2 regions of the Mesorhizobium sp. WSM4850 genome follow, and region 2 is predicted to be linked to the other one. Evidence: predicted binding sites of a transcription regulator. Region 2 holds the regulator's gene; the other holds the start of a gene.
The links. The regulator LexA, encoded in region 2, represses DNA repair genes until DNA is damaged. The targets are predictions, from matches to a motif close to TGTTCNNNNTGTGTTCNG.

Region 1: a site for LexA is predicted at 1,184-1,201, ahead of recA (recombinase RecA). Genes of this name have one in related genera too.

Annotation. Positions count from the first base shown of each region.
Region 1 is NZ_JBVVPV010000103.1:19-5,198, forward strand. Features, by position in the region: gene AC0L2Z_RS34780 (carbohydrate kinase family protein) at 128-1,048, opposite strand; gene recA (recombinase RecA) at 1,325-2,422, shown strand; gene alaS (alanine--tRNA ligase) at 2,709-5,180, shown strand, end outside.
Region 2 is NZ_JBVVPV010000032.1:59,601-74,844, forward strand. Features, by position in the region: gene AC0L2Z_RS24825 (DUF1697 domain-containing protein) at 356-895, opposite strand; gene AC0L2Z_RS24830 (CTP synthase) at 929-2,566, opposite strand; gene AC0L2Z_RS24835 (L,D-transpeptidase) at 2,704-3,816, opposite strand; gene secG (preprotein translocase subunit SecG) at 4,028-4,486, opposite strand; gene tpiA (triose-phosphate isomerase) at 4,793-5,560, opposite strand; gene AC0L2Z_RS24850 (SurA N-terminal domain-containing protein) at 5,707-7,599, shown strand; gene trpD (anthranilate phosphoribosyltransferase) at 7,596-8,606, shown strand; gene trpC (indole-3-glycerol phosphate synthase TrpC) at 8,611-9,462, shown strand; gene moaC (cyclic pyranopterin monophosphate synthase MoaC) at 9,529-10,026, shown strand; gene AC0L2Z_RS24870 (molybdopterin molybdotransferase MoeA) at 10,026-11,231, shown strand; gene lexA (transcriptional repressor LexA) at 11,336-12,073, shown strand; gene AC0L2Z_RS24880 (ComEC/Rec2 family competence protein) at 12,067-14,523, opposite strand; gene gltX (glutamate--tRNA ligase) at 14,625-15,244, shown strand, end outside.

The DNA of each region.
Region 1 (5,180 bases), on a different contig from region 2:
TGCCCAGTGAGATGACCTTTGCTGCTGCCGGGTGGAGACTAGGTTGTCCGGCGGAACCCTTCTCCCCGTCCTTCACGGGGAGAAGGTCCCGGCAGGGGGTTGAGGGGCGGCGCCAACATCCAGGATTTCATGCCAGGTCGCGCGCCTCGGGCACGAATGCCAGCGCCTCGGCAAAGATAGCGCTCGTGAAGGTGGCGCTCTCGACGGCGAGCATTGCTGCGGCAACGCCTTCGCGCAGCGCTGCGCCCAGCGTCAGGCCGCGCAGCAGGGCGGCCATCGTCGCGCCCGCCAGCGCATCGGCGGCGCCGACCGTGACTTTTTTCGGTGCCAGGATCGAGAAGGCGCCGGCCGCGTCGAAACCCAGCACCGGACCGTCACCAGCGGTGACCACGCCGCTTTTCAGGCCGGCGCGTCTTAGGCCGTCGACAATGCCACGCTCGTCGGCATCGACGTCGGCGCCGGTAAGCGCGCCGGCCTCGCGCCGGTTCATGAAGGCCATCGCCAGAAACTCAAGCACCAGCGTCAGCCGCGCCGCCTTGCTGGGCGAAACGGCAAGTGCAAACACGGGCTTGTCGGCTGCAAGCGCTACCAGCCGCTCGAGCGCCGCCGACGGCAGGTTTGCGTCGCAAAGGACTGCATCAGCGGTGCTGATTGCCTCGCGCACCTTGGCACGGCGGATCTGCTTGGCAAGCGCCAGGTCGTAGAGCGCCATGTCGGCGAGGCCGGCGATCAGCGCGCCGTCGCCGTCGATCAGCACTGTGTTGCTCGGTGTCGTGCGATCGAGGAACACCACGGACAGATCGGCAATGCCGGCTGCAGCAATGGCGCGTGAAAGCGTATCGGCCAGAACATCGCCGCCCCGTACCGAAAGCAGCGACCCGGAGACGCCGCGGCGCACGGCGCAGCGCAGCGCATTGAAGACGGCGCCGCCGACTTCCTCGCGCATCGTGCCGGGGTTCGACGCCGCCGGCACGAAGGCGCCCGAAACCTGGCCGCGCCGCTCGATATAGGCGCCGCCTACTGCCAGGATCGTCGGCGACTTCATCATGCCCAGTGAGATGACCTTTGCTGCTGCCGGGTGGAGACTAGGTTGTCCGGCGGAACCCGGCAACCGGAGGCGCGATTCGGAAGATGCCTAGCAGAATCCTGCGGGTGAAGCCGGGATGCATCCCGGGTGAAAATACGAAACAAAAAATGAACAAATCCGGATATTGTTGGTTTTTCAATCGGTTGTATCCCCTTGCCAATCGAGAACAAAAAAGGTACAAATTGATAGGGATTACGGATTGTCCGGCCTTCATTGACGACCAAGGGGTGATGTATCATGGCTCAGAATTCTTTGCGGCTTGTAGAGGACAAAACGGTGGACAAATCAAAGGCTCTGGATGCGGCGCTGTCGCAAATCGAGCGTGCCTTCGGCAAGGGCTCGATCATGCGGCTCGGCGCAAACGAGCAGGTCGTCGAGATCGAAACGGTGCCGACCGGTTCGCTTGGCCTCGACATCGCGCTCGGCGTCGGCGGCCTGCCGCGCGGCCGCATCATCGAGATCTACGGGCCGGAAAGCTCGGGCAAGACGACGCTGGCGCTGCACACTGTGGCGGAGGCCCAGAAGAAGGGCGGCATCTGCGCCTTCGTCGATGCCGAGCACGCGCTCGACCCGGTCTATGCCCGTAAGCTCGGCGTCGACCTCGAAAACCTCTTGATCTCGCAGCCCGATACCGGCGAGCAGGCGCTGGAGATCTGCGACACGCTGGTGCGTTCCGGCGCCATCGACGTGCTGGTGGTCGATTCGGTCGCGGCGCTGACGCCGCGCGCCGAAATCGAAGGCGAGATGGGCGATTCGCTGCCCGGCCTGCAGGCCCGCCTGATGAGCCAGGCGCTGCGCAAGCTGACCGCCTCGATCTCGCGCTCCAACACCATGGTCATCTTCATCAACCAGATCCGCATGAAGATCGGCGTCATGTTCGGTTCGCCCGAGACCACGACCGGCGGCAACGCGCTGAAATTCTACGCTTCGGTGCGCCTCGACATTCGCCGCATCGGCTCGGTCAAGGACCGCGACGAGGTCGTCGGCAACCAGACCCGCGTCAAAGTGGTCAAGAACAAGCTGGCGCCGCCCTTCAAGGTGGTCGAGTTCGATATCATGTATGGCGAGGGCGTGTCCAAGACCGGCGAGCTGGTTGACCTCGGCGTCAAGGCCGGCGTGGTCGAAAAGTCGGGCGCCTGGTTCTCCTACAATTCGCAGCGTCTCGGCCAGGGCCGCGAGAATGCAAAACTGTTCCTGCGCGACAATCCCGATACGGCGCGCGAAATCGAATTGGCACTACGGCAGAATGCCGGGCTGATTGCGGAAAAGTTCCTCGAGAATGGTGGTTCCGAAGGCGGAGACGATGGTTTCGAGGACGAAGCCGGCGCCATGTAGGCTTCGGCAGTGGCCGGAGTTTGGCCATGATTCCCGCGCATCAGCTCCAGCCTGTGTAATCGAGTCCTGTATTGTTGCGTTCGAACCGCCGGCATAGCGCCGGCGGTTTGCGTTTCAGCGGTGGCGCCGAGATGACCGGCAGGCCGGCAACGAGATGACCGGCAAGCCCCGCAAATTGGCCCAATTCCGTGTTTCTGGACAGGGTGCAACGCGGCGGCTAAAAGGCCATGTCCATTTGCCGTCGGCCGCGCCGGCGGCTCTCTCTAAAAGCTAAAAGGCAGTATTCATGAGTGGCGTGAACGAGATCCGGTCGACATTCCTCGACTATTTCCGCAAGGAGGGTCACGAGGTCGTCGCGTCGAGCCCGCTGGTGCCGCGCAACGACCCGACACTGATGTTCACCAATGCCGGCATGGTGCAGTTCAAGAACGTTTTCACCGGCCTGGAAAAGCGACCCTACTCGCGTGCCACGACGGCTCAGAAGAGTGTTCGCGCCGGCGGCAAGCACAACGACCTCGACAATGTCGGCTACACCGCGCGCCACCTGACCTTCTTCGAGATGCTCGGTAATTTCTCGTTCGGCGACTATTTCAAGGAGCGCGCCATCGAGCTTGCCTGGGACCTGATCACCAGGGAGTTCGGGCTGAAGAAGGACAAGCTGCTGGTCACGGTCTATCACACCGACGACGAGGCTGCCGGCTACTGGAAGAAGATCGCCGGCTTTTCCGACGATCGTATCATCCGCATTCCGACCTCGGACAATTTCTGGGCGATGGGCGACACCGGACCTTGCGGTCCGTGCTCGGAGATCTTCATCGACCGTGGCGAGCACATCTGGGGCGGCCCTCCCGGCAGCCCCGAGGAGGATGGCGACCGTTTCCTCGAATTCTGGAACCTGGTGTTCATGCAGTATGAACAGGTGACGAAGGATGAGCGCATCGACCTGCCGCGCCCGTCGATCGACACCGGCATGGGCCTGGAGCGCATGGCCTCCATTCTGCAAGGGGTCGAGAGCGTCTTCGAGACCGACCTGTTCCGTCACCTGATCGAGGCCGCGTCATCCGCGCTCGGCCGCGGTCCGGATGCCGACACCGTCGGATCGTTCCGCGTCATCGCCGACCATTTGCGTTCGTCCTGCTTTCTGGTGGCCGACGGCGTGCTGCCGTCCAATGAGGGCCGCGGCTACGTGCTGCGTCGCATCATGCGCCGCGCCATGCGCCATGGGCAGCTTTTGGGCGCCGGTGATCCGCTGATGTGGCGGCTGGTGCCGGCGCTGGTGCGCGAGATGGGCCAGGCCTATCCGGAACTGGTGCGCGGCGAACAGATGATCACCGAGACGCTGAAGCTTGAAGAAACCCGTTTCCGCAAGACGCTGGTGCGCGGCTTGGGCCTGCTTTCGGAAGCGACGGAAAAGCTGGGTGCCGGCGACATGCTGGATGGCGAGACCGCCTTCAAGCTCTACGACACCTATGGCTTTCCGCTCGATCTGACGCAGGACGCGCTCCGTCAGCGCAACATCTCGGTCGATCTTGCCGGCTTCACCAATGCGATGGAGCAGCAGAAGGCCGAGGCGCGCAAGAGCTGGGCTGGTTCCGGCGAGGCGGCGACCGAAACAGTGTGGTTCCCGGTGCGCGAGAAGCATGGCGCCACCGAGTTCCTCGGCTACGAGACCGAGCAGGCGGAAGGCCTCATCCAGGCGCTGGTCAGGGACGGCAAGATCGTCGACAGCGCCGCCAACGGCGAGGCGGTTGCCGTAGTCGTCAACCAGACGCCGTTCTATGGCGAATCCGGCGGCCAGGTGGGTGATACCGGCGTCATTTCAGGCGAAGGGTTCTCAATCGAGATCTCCGATACGCAGAAGAAGGCCGACGGGCTTTTCGTGCATCTCGGCAAGGTGGCCGACGGCACGGTCGACACGGGCGCGACCGTCGAGCTGAAGGTCGACCATGCGCGCCGCTCCAGGCTGCGCGCGAACCATTCCGCGACGCATCTGATCCACGAAGCGCTGCGCGAGGTGCTAGGCACCCATGTCGCGCAGAAGGGCTCACTGGTCGCGCCCGAGCGTCTGCGCTTCGACATTTCGCACAACAAGCCGATCTCGCCTGACGAGATCGAAGAGGTCGAGCGGATGGCGAACGAGATCGTCGTCCAGAACAGCCCGGTCACCACGCGGCTGATGTCGGTCGACGATGCCATTGCCGAAGGCGCCATGGCGCTGTTCGGCGAAAAGTATGGCGATGAGGTGCGCGTCGTTTCGATGGGCACGGGCTTGCATGGCGCCAAGGCCAACCGGCCCTATTCGGTCGAGCTATGCGGCGGCACCCATGTCAGGGCGACCGGCGATATCGGTCTGGTGCGCATCGTGTCGGACAGCGCCGTCGCCGCCGGCGTGCGCCGCATCGAGGCGCTGACCGGAGAGGCGGCCAGAAAGCATCTCGACGAGCAGGACAAACGGCTGAAGGCCACTGCGGCGGCGTTGAAGATCTCGCCGGCCGACGTGCCGGCGCGCGTCGAAGCGCTGTTGGACGAGCGCAAGAAGCTCGAGAAAGAACTGACCGAAGCGCGCAAGAAACTGGCGCTGGGCGACCGCTCGCCAGCCGGCGTGCCTGCCGAGAACGAGACCATTGCCGGTGTCGGCTTCCTCGGCAAGGCGGTATCGGGTGTCGCGCCGAAGGATTTGAAGCCGTTGGCCGATGCCGGCAAGAAGTCGCTCGGCTCCGGCGTCGTCGTCTTCGTCGGCGCCGGCGAGGACAACAAG
Region 2 (15,244 bases):
TCGTCTATTACAAGTGGACACTTCCCGGAGAACAGGCCATTCCGAAACGCGATCATTGGCGAAATCTTTTGCGAAGGCGTCTTTCTCCCCGTCTCTATACGGGGAGAAATGCCCGGCAGGGCAATGAGGGGCAGCGCCACCTGAGGCGATTTCCCGGAGGTGGAGTTGTCCTGGGGTGTCGATGTCAGCGCCGCCCCTCATCCGCCTGCCGGCACCTTCTCCCCGTATAGTGACGGGGAGAAGGGGGCTGGCCGCAACATCGGCGCCCCTTTCTGCAGCGCTGCAGATTGGCGAAATCTTTGGCCAAGGCGTCTTTCTCCCCGTCGCTATACTCTCCCTGGGAGAAGGGGAAGCCCTATCCGCCGACCATCTCGGCTAGCTTGCGCACGGTGTTCCAGTTGCGCGAGGTGCCGATGCCGAGCCATTTATGGCTTATCGCCGGCAAAAGACGCGAGCTTGGCGTCTCGCGCGAAAAGAAGATCCAGATGTCACCGCCGACGGCCTGCATCCGCTCATCCTTGCCGATATAGGCCTCCAGCGCCGCGACGGCCTCAGCGGGAACGGGCTTGCGCATCACGCGCACCGCTACCCGATCCGCGGCGGCAGCCGATTCGGCGGGAAACGGATTGCCGGCCGCAAGCTTCAACCAGTCATCTGCGCGGCGTACGATGATGTCGACATGGCGGCCGAAGGTCTTTTGGAACGCCGTCTCCAATCGGCGCTCCAGCGCGGCAATCTCTGTTTCTTTCGTTTCGAAAACCAGATTGCCGGTCGCCACCAGCGTGCGCGGGTTGTTCAGGCCCAGGCCTTCTGTCATGGCCCTGAGATCGGACATGACGACACGCCGCCCCTCGCCCAGGACGATGCTGTAAAGCAAAGCGACGTAGGTTTGCATGCTAGCCCGGATATCTCACGATAGCCTGTCGATTTAGACCAAGCGACTCTGCTCCACCGCCGCCTCGATGAAGCTGGCAAACAGCGGGTGCGGGTCTAGCGGCCGGCTTTTCAACTCGGGATGATATTGCACGCCGATGAACCAGGGATGGTCGGGATATTCGACCGTTTCCGGCAGCACGCCGTCCGGCGACATGCCGGCAAAAACCAGGCCGCAATCCTCGAGCCGCTCCTTGTAGTCGACATTGACCTCGTAGCGGTGGCGGTGGCGCTCGGAAATCTGCGTGTCGCCATAGATCTCGGCGATCTTCGAGCCCCTGGCGAGGTCCGCCTGATAGGCACCGAGCCGCATGGTGCCGCCGAGGTCGCCGGTTTCCCTGCGCTTCTCCAGCATGTTGCCTTTCAGCCATTCCGTCATCAGGCCGACGACCGGTTCCTCGGTAGGACCGAATTCGGTCGACGAGGCATGATTGACGCCGGCCAGCGAACGCGCTGCCTCGATGCAGGCCATCTGCATGCCGAAGCAGATGCCGAAATACGGCACTTTTCGCTCGCGGGCGAACTTCGCCGCAAGGATCTTGCCTTCAGCGCCGCGCTCGCCAAAACCGCCGGGGACCAGAATGCCGTGGACCTTTTCCAGCCACGGCGCCGGGTCTTCCTTCTCGAATATCTCGCTCTCGATCCAGTCGAGCTTGACCTTGACGCGGTTGGCGAGACCGCCATGCGACAGCGCCTCGATCAGCGATTTGTAGGCGTCCTTGAGGCCGGTATATTTGCCGACGACGGCGATGGTCACCTCGCCTTCCGGGTTGTGGATGCGTTTGGACACCGCTTGCCACGGCTCCATCCGCGGCTTCGGCGCCGGATCGATGCCGAAAGCGGCGAGCACTTCCGAATCCAGCCCTTCATTGTGATAGGCCATCGGCACGTCGTAGATGTGCGGCACGTCGAGCGCCTGGATGACCGCGCTCTCGCGCACATTGCAGAACAGCGACAGTTTGCGGCGCTCTTCCCTGGGGATGGGGCGGTCGGCGCGGACCAGCAGGATGTCGGGCGCGATGCCGATGCCGCGCAATTCCTTGACCGAATGCTGGGTCGGCTTGGTCTTCAATTCGCCCGCCGTTGGAATATAGGGCATCAGCGTCAGGTGCACGTAGACGGCGTTGTTGCGCGGCAGGTCGTTGCCAAGTTGGCGGATCGCCTCCAGAAACGGCATCGCCTCGATGTCGCCGACGGTGCCGCCGATCTCGCACAGGACGAAGTCATAGTCGTCATTGCCGTTGAGAATGAAATTCTTGATCTCGTCGGTGACATGCGGAATGACCTGCACGGTGGCGCCAAGATAGTCGCCGCGTCGCTCCCGCTCGATGATATTCTTGTAGATGCGGCCCGTGGTGATGTTGTCCTGCTGGTTGGCCGAGCGGCCGGTGAACCGCTCATAATGGCCAAGATCGAGATCGGTCTCGGCGCCGTCATCCGTCACGAAGACTTCGCCATGCTGGTATGGCGACATCGTGCCGGGATCGACATTGAGATAGGGATCAAGCTTCTTGATGCGCGCGCGATAGCCTCGCGCCTGCAAGAGAGCCCCAAGGGCCGCTGCAGCGATGCCTTTTCCGAGTGAGGAAACCACGCCGCCTGTGATGAATACATATCGCGCCATGGGAGTCATCGCTTAACGCGGCCGAATTGATTCCGCCAGAGAAAAAACCGCCGCGAAGGCTTTTTCCCAAGAAGGCGCCCTGATGATGCTCGAACCAAAACAAAAGGGCCGGCGAGGCCGGCCCTTTTGTTTGACCCGCCAAGGCGTCAGATGATGACGACCTTGGTGCCCACTTTCACCCTGCGATAAAGGTCCATGACGTGCTCGTTGATCATGCGGAAACAGCCGTTGGAGGAGCTCGTCCCGATCGACTGCGGCGCAATGGTGCCGTGAATGCGCAGATGGGTGTCCTTCCTGCCGTCGTAGAGATAGATGGCGCGCGCGCCGAGCGGGTTATCGCCGCCGCCGGGCATGCCATCCTTGTACCGGCCGTAATTCTTCGGCTCACGCTTCTGCATGTCGAGCGTCGGGATCCAGCGGGGCCATTCCTGCTTGTCGCCGACGGCGACCGTGCCCTTGAACTGCAGGCCGTCACGACCGACCGCAATCGCATAACGGCGGGCGGTCCAGGAGGATTCGACGAGATAGAGGCGGCGCGCACTGGTATCGATGACGATGGTGCCGGGGCTATAGCCGGTGAACTCGACCTCTTGCGGCACGAACTCCGGCCTCACCTTGAACTGCTTCCTGGCTTCCTTGCTGGCGAGCGCGGCATCGAGGGCGCGGGTCTCGGGCAGCAACGACATCGACGAGGACGTGCCGCCGAACAGGCCGGCGAACAGCCCGACGCGCTGCGGCTTCTGTCCGACCGGCTCGCTGCGCAATTCGCCGTTGTTGCCGGTCAGCGCGACGTTCATGGCCTCGGCGGGAATGGCCTCGGCCGACTGGATTGCTGCGATGGGTTGCATAGGGTCGATGATCTTGACCGGCCTGGCATTGGCCAGCCTGGCTTGGCCAGCGGACTTATCCTTCTTGACGAGGCCCTTTTTGGCAAGAAACGCCCGCCGTTCCGCGTCCGACTTGGCTTTGGCCGCCTCGCGCATCGCCAGCTTCCTTGCCTCGATGGCCTTTACTCGAGCAGCCTGCTTGCCAGCCGCGATCTTGGCTTCGATCTTCCTGATCTGGGCAAGATCTGCCGCGGTCGGGTCTTTTTTCTTCTTGAGGAGTTTTAGTTGCGCCGAATCGCTTTTGGCGGCGACGTTGGCGACGTCAGTTGTGATTGCAGGGGCCGAATTGCCCGCCGGCATGGCCGCGTAAGCGGGCGCACCAAGGCTGAGCACGGCCCAAAGGCCGGCTAAAATGAAGCTGCGAAGCTGCATGGCGAAGATCCGATCGTTCAATGCTTGTTGCCACGGCGTTGCCCGGCGTCCCCCAAGGACCCCGAATGTGCCGCGCGCAATCTATAATCGATTAATCGGAGACGCCTCAAGCGCCCTGGCGTGCCGCGCCCGGTCGAATCCTCGCGATCGTGCGGCATTTGCCGCGACTGTGTTCAAACAACAACAGATCGCGGCGCCGGACGTCTGCTGATTACTGGTTTGGAACCTGCGGCGTTACTGGCTGGGTGGCGCCGTTTGTGGCCGGCGGCGTGGTCGCTCCCGCCGCTGGCGGTGCAGCGGGAGCCGGGGCTGCGGCATCATTGCCGGAAGGCGGCGTTGGCGCCGTATTGCCGGACGGCGGTGTCGGCGTCGTGGTGCCAGGCAACTGGTTGAGCACGCCGCCCCCGCCGTTCGTCACAGGCACGCGATCGAGAATATCGATCGGCTTCTCGCCGTAACGGGCGACGATCGACAAGGTCAGCGAGGTGGCGAAGAACGCCGCCGCCAGGATCGCCGTCGCCCGCGTCAGCGCGTTGGCGGCGCCGCGCGCGGTCATGAAGCCCGATCCGCCGCCGATGCCGAGGCCGCCGCCTTCGGAGCGCTGCAGCAGCACCACGCCGACAAGAGCGAGCACAACCATGAGGTGGACGACGATCAGTACGGTTTCCATTAGTTATCCTGGCAAAGCCTTGCGCGGCCGTAGATACGACCGGTGATTTGGAGGCGGGCTCAATACAATGCTTTGACGGCAATTCCAAGCCCGTGGCCGGAATATGGGAAGCAATGCCGCCGTTGCAACATTTTCCGCTGCGGCACAGTATCCAAAGTGCCCGACAGCCTTTCGATGCTAAAGCATGTCGCGCAAAAGCATGCCCTTGGGCCTGACCCGAGGGTGTGCAGCGGTTTTGCGATAACGACATGCGTAAAAACAACAACCTAAAGCGCGTCGCATTAGGCCGGCCAAACGCGACGCGCTTTAGGAGATGTTTCGATAGGCTTCGGCAATGCCGAGAAAGTCCGCCGCCTTCAGGCTGGCGCCGCCGACCAGCGCGCCGTCGACATTTTTTACGCCCAGCAGTTCGACCGCGTTCGACGGCTTGACCGAGCCGCCATAGAGGATGCGCATCTTTGCCGCTGCGCTGCCAAGCTTTTCCGACAGTTTTTCGCGAATATGCGCATGCGCCTCAGCAACGTCGGCGGCAGTCGGCGTCAGCCCCGTGCCGATCGCCCATACCGGCTCGTAGGCGATGACGGTATTCGATGCCGTTGCATTCGGCGGCACCGAGCCGGCGACCTGGCGCGACAGCACGTCGAGCGTGGCGCCCGCCTCGCGCTCGGCTCTCGTCTCGCCGATGCAGATGATGGCAACCAGCCCGGCGCGCCACGCGGCGGACGCCTTTGCCTGGACAATGGCGTCGTCCTCGTTTTGATCGGCGCGGCGTTCGGAATGGCCGACGATGACGTGACTGGCGCCCGCATCTTTCAGCATCTCGGCCGAAATACAGCCGGTATGGGCGCCGCTCTCCTTGCTGTGGCAATCCTCGCCCCCGGCCCGGACCGGCGTGCGCGACAAGATCTCCGCGGCATGCGCAAGCAGCGTCGCCGGAACGCAGACCAGCGCTTCGGTCTCGGCATCGAGCCCGCTCATGAAGCCGTTGCCGATCATCCTGAGTTCGTTGAGTGAGGCGCTGGTGCCGTTCATTTTCCAGTTGCCGGCGACCAGCGGGCGGATTCCAAGCGTCATGGGATTTGCTTCTCCGGGCAATATTCGGCTGCGTCCTCACTACCAAACTCAGCCCACAAAGCAATCGACAGTGGGCCGGAAGGACGCTATTGCGCTTGTTTCAGACTCGGCGCATGCGAAAATGCGCGAAAAAATCGGAAGTGACCATGCTTGGTATCTTGAGAAGCGCGGCTGGGACCTGGATCGCGAAAGCGCTGCTGATATTGTTGGTGTTGAGCTTCGCCGTCTGGGGCATTTCCGGACAGATGGTCGGTGGTTTTGCAGGCCACGACGCCGTTGTCACGGCCGGCGGCACTGAAGTGTCGATCAACGAGTATCGGCTGGCCTATGACCGGCAGATCAGCGTGATGTCGCAGCAATTCGGCCAGCGCATCAGCCGCGAGCAGGCGACGGCGCTCGGCCTCGACAACCAGGTGCTGGCGCAACTCGTGTCGGGCGCGGTCCTCGATGAGCAGGCCCGCAAGCTCGGGCTTGGGCTGTCCAAGGACCGGCTGGCCCAACTCACGCATGAAGACCCGGCCTTCAAGGGTCCCGGCGGCAACTTCGACAGAAGGACTTTCGAATACATACTGCAACAGGTCGGCATGCGGCCGGAAGACTATCTCAGGAATCGCGCCCAGGTGGCTGTGCGCCAGCAGATCGTCGAGGCGGTTTCGGACGGCCTCAAGGCCCCGAATACGTTCTTGAAGGCGGTCGCGCTTTATCGTGGCGAAGACCGCACCATCGACTATTTGACCTTGCCGAAATCGCTGGTCGAGCCGATCGAAGCGCCATCCGACACTACGCTTTCGGCGTATTTCGAGGAAAACAAGAAGACCTATGCGGCGCCCGAATACCGCAAATTCTCCTATGTCAGGCTCGAGCCGGAAGACATCATGGATGTGAGTGCCGTGACCGACCAGCAGGTCAACGACGACTACAACAAGAACAAGGGGCGCTACACCACGGCGGAAACGCGCACCATCGAACAGCTCGTGTTCAAAACGCCCGATGCCGCGAAGGCCGCGCTCGATTCACTCAAGACCGGCGCGACATTCGACAAACTCGTCGCCGCCGAGGGCAAGACGCAGGCCGACACGCTGCTCGGCACGCTGTCCAAGGACAAAATCGCCGACAAGGCGGTGGCGGATGCGGCGTTTGCGCTCAACGTCAACGAAGTCAGCCCGGTCGTTCAGGGCGCCTTCGGTCCGGTGCTGCTGCGCGTCACCGAGATCAAGCCCGAAGTGGTGAAGCCGCTGGCCGAAGTGGCCGCCGACATCCGCAAGGACCTGGCGCTGGGCGAGGCAAGCCGCATTCTGCTCGACGTGCATGACAGTTACGAAGACAGCCGCGCTTCGGGCAGCACGCTCGAGCAAGCGGCCGAAAAACTGAAGCTGAAGGTCGTCACCGTCGACGCGATCGATCGCACCGGCCTGAGGCCGGACGGCGCCATCGTCAAGGATCTGCCGGAATCGCCGGAGCTGATCAAGGCGGTGTTCGATGCCGAACCCGGTACCGAGAATCCCGACCTCACCACTGCCAACAACGGCTTCGTGTTCTACGAGGTGGATTCGGTCACGCCGGCCCGCGACCGCACGCTGGATGAAGTCCGCCAGAAGGTGGTGGCCGACTGGACGGCGGCGGAAACGACCAAGCGGCTCACCGCAAAAGCGCAGGAGCTCGAAAAGCGTCTCGAGGCCGGCACTACGCTCGACGTGATCGCGAGCGAGCTCAAGCTTGAGAAGCAGACCAAGCGCGGCGTCAAGCGCGGGGCGGACGACGCCGATTTCGGCAAGGAAGGGGCGGCTGCTATGTTCGGCGAAGGCGAAGGCGGGACCGGATTGATCCCCTCGCCCACCGGCGACGGACAGATCCTGTTCAGGATTGCCGAAGTGTTCGAGCCTGCCGGAGCCGACGCCAGCTCGGTGCCGGACGACGAGCAGAAATCGTTCACCGCCGGCATGTCCGACGACCTTCTCGACCAGTTGGTGGCGCAGCTGCAGACGCAATATGACGTTCGCATCGACCAAACCGCCGTTGCCCAAGCCCTGACCAGATGAGCGCGCTCAAGACCCATATCGCCAAGGTCGCCGCTGGCAGCTCCCTTTCCTTCGAGGAAGCGCGCGATGCCTTCGACATCATCATGTCGGGCGACGCTACGCCCGGCCAGATCGGCGGCTTCCTGATGGCGCTGCGCGTGCGCGGCGAGACTGTGAGCGAGATTTCCGGCGCCGTCGCCACCATGCGCGCCAAGATGCTGCGCGTCGACGCGCCGGCTGGCGCCATCGACATCGTCGGCACCGGCGGCGACAATTCGCACAGCGTCAACATCTCGACCGCATCCGCGTTCGTCATCGCCGCCTGCGGCGTGCCGGTGGCCAAGCACGGCAATCGCGGACTGTCCTCGCAGACCGGCGCCGCCGACGTGCTGACCGCGCTTGGCGTCAAGCTCGACATCCCGCCGGAAACGATCGGCCGCTGCATCCACGACGCAGGCGTCGGCTTCATGTTCGCACCGGCGCATCATCCGGCGATGAAGCATGTCGGCCCGATCCGCGCCGAGCTCGGCACCCGCACAATCTTCAACCTGCTTGGCCCGCTCTCCAATCCGGCTGGTGTCGTCAGGCAGATGGTTGGCGTCTTCTTGCCGGAATGGATCATGCCGGTGGCCGAGACGTTGAAGGCACTGGGCGCCGACCACGCCTGGGTCGCCCATGGCGACGGCTATGACGAGATCACCACCACCGGCGAAACCCAAGTCGCCGAACTGGTCGGCGGCGAGATCCGCAGCTTTACGCTGACCCCGGAAGCGGTCGGGCTGAAGCGGCATACCAAGGACGAGTTGCGCGGCGGCGATGCCGCCTACAACGCCCAGGCGCTGCGCGACATGCTGGGCGGCGCTGCCGGCGCCTTTCGCGATACGGTGCTGATGAACGCCGGCGCCGGACTGGTGGTGGCGGGAAAGGCGACGACGCTTGCCGATGGCATGGCGACGGCGGCGCAAGCCATCGACAGCGGCCGGGCGCTAAAGGTGCTTGACCGGCTGGTCGAGATTTCGAACGGATAGCGCCGTGTCTGATATCCTGCGCAAGATCGAAGCCTACAAGCGCGACGAGATCGCGGCGGCGAAGGCACGGGTGCCGTTTGCCGAAATCAAGGCACGGGCGAGGGCTACCGATGCACCGCGCGGCTTTCTCTCGGCCCTTGAAGCCAAACGCAAATCCGGCAGTTTCGCGCTGATCGCCGAGATCAAGAAGGCGAGCCCGTCCAAGGGCCTGATCCGCGCCGATTTCGATCCGCCGGCGCTGGCCCAGGCCTATGCCAAAGGTGGGGCTGCCTGCCTGTCGGTGCTGACCGATGCGCCGTCTTTCCAAGGGGCGCCTGAATTCCTCACCGATGCGCGCAGCGCCGTGACATTGCCGGCTTTGCGCAAGGATTTTCTGTTCGAGCCCTATCAGGTGTTCGAGGCCCGTGCGTGGGGCGCGGACGCCATCCTGATCATCATGGCGAGCGTCGATGACGCCGTGGCCAGGGAACTCGAAACGACGGCTTTCGAGCTCGGCATGGACGCGCTGGTCGAGGTGCATGACGAGGCCGAGACGGAACGCGCGCTGAAACTGTCGTCGCGGCTGATCGGCATCAACAACCGCAATCTCCGGACATTCGAAACCAGCATCGAGACATCGGAGCGGCTCGCGGCGATGGTGCCGGCCGACCGGCTGCTGGTCAGCGAGAGCGGTATTTTCTCGCACCAGGACTGCCGCAGGCTGGAACGGAGCGACATTGGCACTTTCCTCGTCGGCGAGAGCCTGATGCGGCAACTGGACGTGGCCACTGCGACGCACCTGCTTTTGACGGGCAACGCGCCCGCCAATGCATCTGCCCGAAAATCGGAATCGATGTTCGGAGAGCATGATGCATAGATACAAAGCGTCAGAGTGTAGTTTGTGCGTCCAAACGGACGCACGTCGCTCCAGGGTGACCTGACGATGTCGGCCGCCCTCACCCATCTTGGCGCAGAAGGCGAAGCCAATATGGTCGATGTCGGCGACAAGGCGGAGACGACCCGCACGGCAATCGCCGAAGGTCTTGTCTCGATGCGGCCCGAAACGCTGAAAATGATTCTCGACGGCGATGCCAGGAAGGGCGACGTGCTGGGTACGGCGCGCATCGCCGGCATCATGGCGGCCAAGAGGACGCATGAGCTGATCCCGCTCTGCCATCCGCTGCTGTTGACCAAGATATCGGTAGACATCGAACCTGACGCGAAGCTGCCCGGCCTGAAGGTCACGGCGCTGGCCCGCGTCACCGGCAAGACCGGCGTCGAGATGGAAGCGCTGACCGCCGTCTCGGTCGCCTGCCTGACCATCTATGATATGGCCAAGGCGGTCGATCGCGGCATGGCCATCTCCGGCATCAGGCTGGTGGAAAAGACCGGCGGCAAATCCGGCGACTACAAGGCGGATGCCCAGGGGGCAGGCCAATAATGGCGCTGCTTGCGGTCGCCGAGGCGCTCGAGCACCTGCTTGCGGATGCTGCGCCCTTGCAGGCTGAAAGCGTCGCCCTGATGGATGCCGCCGACCGCGTGCTGGCGGAGCCGCTCATCGCGCTCCGCACCCAGCCGCCATTCAACGCGTCGGCCATGGACGGCTATGCCGTGCGGGCCGACGATGTCGCCTCCGTGCCCGCGAGACTTTCGGTGATCGGCATGGCGCCGGCCGGACGCGGCTTTGCCGGGACAGTCGGCCCGGCGCAGGCCGTGCGCATCTTCACCGGCGCGCCGCTTCCCGGAGGCGCCGACACCATCGTCATCCAGGAGAATGTCCGCGACCTCGGCGGCGGCATGGTCGAAGTGACCGCGCCGACGGTTGAAGGCCGCAACATCCGCCGCCTCGGGCTCGATTTCTCGCAGGGCGACATGCTGCTGGAGAAAGGCCGCCTGTTTGATCCGGCGGCATTGTCGCTGGCGGCGTCGGCCAACCACCAGCAGGTCCGCGTGGTGAAACGGCCGCTGGTCGCCATCATCGCCACCGGCGACGAATTGCTGCCGCCGGGCAGCGACCTTGGCCCCGGCCAGATCATCTCCTCCAATGCCTATGGCGTCGCCGCCGCGGCCCGCTCGGTCGGCGCCAGCGCCCTCGATCTCGGCATCGCCGCCGACCGCAAGGACGCGATCGCCGCGCTGGTGACAAAAGCCGTCGCCGCAGGCGCGGACGTCATCGTCACGCTGGGCGGCGCCTCGGTCGGCGACCATGACCTCGTCCATGACGTGCTGACCGGCGAAGGCATGGCGCTCGATTTCTGGAAAATCGCCATGCGGCCCGGCAAGCCACTGATGTTCGGGCGGCTGGGCGCCATCCGCTGCATCGGCCTGCCTGGCAATCCGGTGGCCAGCCTGGTCTGCACGCAGCTCTTTCTGAAGCCGCTGCTGGCGCGGCTCGGCGGCCGCGCCTTCCGCCAGGACATGCGTCAGGCGCGGCTCGGCGCCGCCATGCCGGCTAACGATCTCAGGCAGGACTATGTACGCGCGGTGGTGAAGGAAGAAGCTGGCACGCTTGAGGCAACGCCGTTCAGTATCCAGGATTCCTCGATGCTCAGAATGCTGGCCGACGCCAACGGACTGGTCGTGCGCGAGCCATTCGCTCCCGCAGCCGCAGCGGGCGCCGCCTGCAGCGTGCTGATGCTACGCTGAACAAAACGTCAACACATTCATTAAACTTTAAATGGTTGCGGAACACAACTGGAACAGATAGTGTTTGTTCTGGGTTTGTTTTTCTGATTCTGTTGGGGGTCGCGATGCTGACACGCAAACAACATGAACTGCTGATGTTCATCCACGAACGGCTGAAGGAAAGCGGCATTCCGCCCTCGTTCGACGAGATGAAGGAAGCGCTCGACCTCGCCTCCAAATCGGGGATCCACCGGCTGATCACGGCGCTGGAGGAACGCGGTTTCATTCGCCGCCTGCCCAACCGCGCCCGCGCGCTGGAGGTGCTGCGCCTGCCCGATTCGATCGCGCCGGGCCTCAATGCGGCGCGCAAATTCTCGCCGAGCGTCATTCAAGGCTCCCTTGGCCAGGGCGGCCTCGGACGCCAGATCAAGCCAGCGCCTTCGCGCATGCGTGCTGCCGGCAATGACGACGACGTCGTTGCCACCGTCTCCATACCGGTGATGGGCCGCATCGCTGCCGGTGTGCCGATCGACGCCATCCAGCACCAGACGCATTCGATCTCGGTGCCACCGGACATGATCACCGGCGGCACGCACTACGCGCTGGAGGTCAAGGGTGATTCGATGATCGAGGCCGGCATCTTCGACGGCGACACGGTCATCATCCGCAACGCCGACACCGCCCAGCCTGGCGAGATCATTGTCGCTCTGGTCGACGAGGAGGAAGCGACGCTGAAGCGATTTCGCCGCAAAGGTGCCTCTATCGCACTGGAAGCCGCCAATCCGGCCTACGAGACGCGCATCTTCGGGCCGGACCGGGTCAAGGTGCAGGGCAAGCTCGTCGGATTGATCCGGCGTTACTGAACGGCGGGCTTCCTGGGTTTCTCGGCCCTGCGGTATGGCGGCAGGCCCCTCGCCTCGCGCGAAAATCGCCGCTGCTCATGCCAGGGCCTATATGGCTGTCTGACGGCAAAACGGATTTCTGCGCGCGTTGTCGCCGATAGCGGATCGAAGAAGACGGCGGCACTGCCCATGCGAGCGAGCTGCCGTTTGGTGACGACGAGAACCAGCGGGTTGCGGCAGGGTTTGTAATAGGCTGTGGCATCGTCGATGACGATCAAATCCGCAAAGGCACAGGCCGGCCGCGCGGTTTTGCGGTTGTCGGCGAGCGCGATGAGCGCGCCGGACGGATGCCGGGCCAGGCACAGGCCGGCAGTGCAGGTGAAAGGCGCTCCCGGCGGCAGGTCGGCCGGATCGGCGATGTCGAACCGCACATCTCCTTTTTCGAATGTCTCCGGCTCGACGATCGTTGTTGAAACCAGCGCATGTTTCCAGTTGTCGGTGGTGAATTCGTTCGAACGCATCCGGTTGACGGCAAGTTCGCCGCCGCCGATCGGCAGCGCCACCAGATGCGCATCCTCCGAGATCAGCACGTCGGGGATGCGCGTCTCGGAAATCGTCAGCAGGCCGGCGAGCGCAAAGGGAAGTGCCGCAAGCCGCAGCCATGTCGTCGCCATCGTGGCGATGACTAAGGCGACCGTCACCAGCAGAACCGATTGCAACGAAATCAGGCCGACTGCATCGACGGGCGAACGCTCCGAGATCCATCCCGAAATTGCAATCATCGCCGTCAGGCCCTTGCCCATCATGTAGAGGAAAGGGCCGTCGAGGCCGAAAGGCATTGCCAAGGCGCTGAGGACCGCCAGGAACATGACGATCGTGACGATCGGCATGACGGCCAGATTGGCGAACAGGCTGAGCGGCGAGACGCGCTGGAAGTGCCAGATGGCGAAGAGCGCGGTGGCGCTGCCGGCAATGATGGAGGTCATTGCGATGGTGCCTGCCCCGGCGACGAGCTTGCGCGTGACGAAAGCGACCGGTGACCGTCGCTGTCGCGGCGCCTTGGCCTTGTCGGCACGATAGTCGGACCAACCGGCATAGGCGCCCACGAGAGCCGCAGTCGCGGCGAACGACATCTGGAAGCTTGCGCCGACCACCTCGTGCGGCGACACGACGATAACGGCGATGGCCGAAATCGCCAGGTTGCGCATGGTGAGTGCCGCCCGGTCGAACAGCACGGCGACAAGCATTACCGCCAGCATGATGAAGCTGCGTTCAGCCGCGACCACGATACCGGAAAAGATCAGATAGGCAGCGATGGAGACGAGTGCGGCAGCAGCCGCATATTTTTTGACCGGCCGGCGCGACGAAAAGTCGGGAAACAGCGCAAAGGCGCCGCGCAGCAATCCCATGACGGTGCCGGCGACAAGCGCCATATGCAGGCCGGAAATGGAGATGATGTGGTAGATGCCGGTGCGCCGCATCGATTCGTTTATCTCTTCGGGGATGCCGGCACGCACGCCGACGATCAGCGCAGCGGCAATCTCCCCCTCGGCACCACCGATGCTGTCCCTGATATGGTCGGCGATGGATTCGCGCGCCTTCTCGATCGACGAAGAAAGGCGTGCGGTTAACGGTGCATCTTCGGAGACGACGATCTTTGGACTGCCGAGGAAAAAGCCACTGGCACCGATACCGGCGAAATAGCTGTCAAAGGAAAAGTCAAAGCTGTCCGGTCTGACCGGGCCAGTCGGAGGCAGAAGCCTCACATAGCCGGTTGCCACCGAGCCTGCGGTCATCTCAGCGGGAATCTTGCGTGCCGACACCCTGACACGTTCGGGTGCATAACGCAGTGTCGGCCGGGCGGTCGACATCACATCGATGGTCAGCCTGATCCGGCCGTTCGCCATCTGGTCGAGCCTGACGACACGGCCGGTCAGCCGGGTCTGGATTTCCGAACCGAGCATCTTCGTTCCGGCGCGCCAGGTTTCAACCTTGGCGGCGAGCACACCAAGCGCGCACAGCAACGCTGCCATGAAGCACAGGTGCGTTTTGCGGCGTGAGCGCGTGACGGCCGCACACAATGCCGTAAGGACCACGACGGCGATGGGCTGGGCAAAGTCCGGTTCGACGGCAAGCGAAAAATAGACGATCACCCCGCATGCCAGGAAAACCGGCACCAGCAGGAAGGCGACGCCCCGGTCGAGTTCCAGGCCGGCTGCCGCGGCCACGCTGTTGCGGACACCGGATGGTGAAAGATGGCTGAGCTGTCGGCGAAAACGAATGACAGGGCCGGGTGCTGAAGCCGGTATCGGCGCCGGGCGATCCGGCGAAAGAGGTTGGATGCTCAGCGGCGACGCAGGCAGCGAAACGGGTAGCGACTCAGTGCGAGGAACGTCGGCAAACAGCGATCGTTCGCTGACGCTTGCGGTCGCGCCCTCGCTCTCGTCCACGCCGCGGCCTGGTCCAGCCATAGGGTTCGCCCCTTGCGCCCTTGACCTCCTATGCTACATGAACGCGCGACGCGCGAAAGTCCGCGCACCACATCCGTTTTCTGCGCTTGCCCAGGAGTTCCATGTCCGACAAGGTCGTCACCCGTTTTGCCCCTTCGCCCACCGGATTCCTGCATATTGGCGGGGCGCGCACGGCGCTGTTCAATTGGCTGTATGCGAAACACACTGGCGGCAAGATGCTGCTGCGCATCGAGGACACCGATCGCGAGCGTTCGACCGATGCGGCAACCGCTGCCATCCTCGATGGGCTCTCCTGGCTCGGCCTCACCTGGGACGGCGAACCGGTATCCCAGTTCGAGCGCGCGCCGCGCCACCGCGCGGTTGCCGAGGAGCTGGTGCGCCTCGGCAAAGCCTATTACTGCTATGCGACGCCGGCCGAGCTGGAGGCGATGCGCGAGAGTGCGCGGGCCAAGGGCTTGCCTCCCCGCTATGACGGCCGCTGGCGCGACCGCGACCCGTCAGAGGCACCGGTTGGCGCCAGGGGCGCGATCCGCATCAAGGCGCCGGCCGAAGGCGAGACGGTGGTACATGACCGCGTGCAGGGCGAAGTCCGCTTCCCCAACAAGGACCTCGACGATTTCATCATCCTGCGCTCGGACGGCAACCCGACCTATATGCATGCCGTCGTCGTCGACGACCACGACATGGGCATCACCCACATCATCCGCGGCGACGACCATCT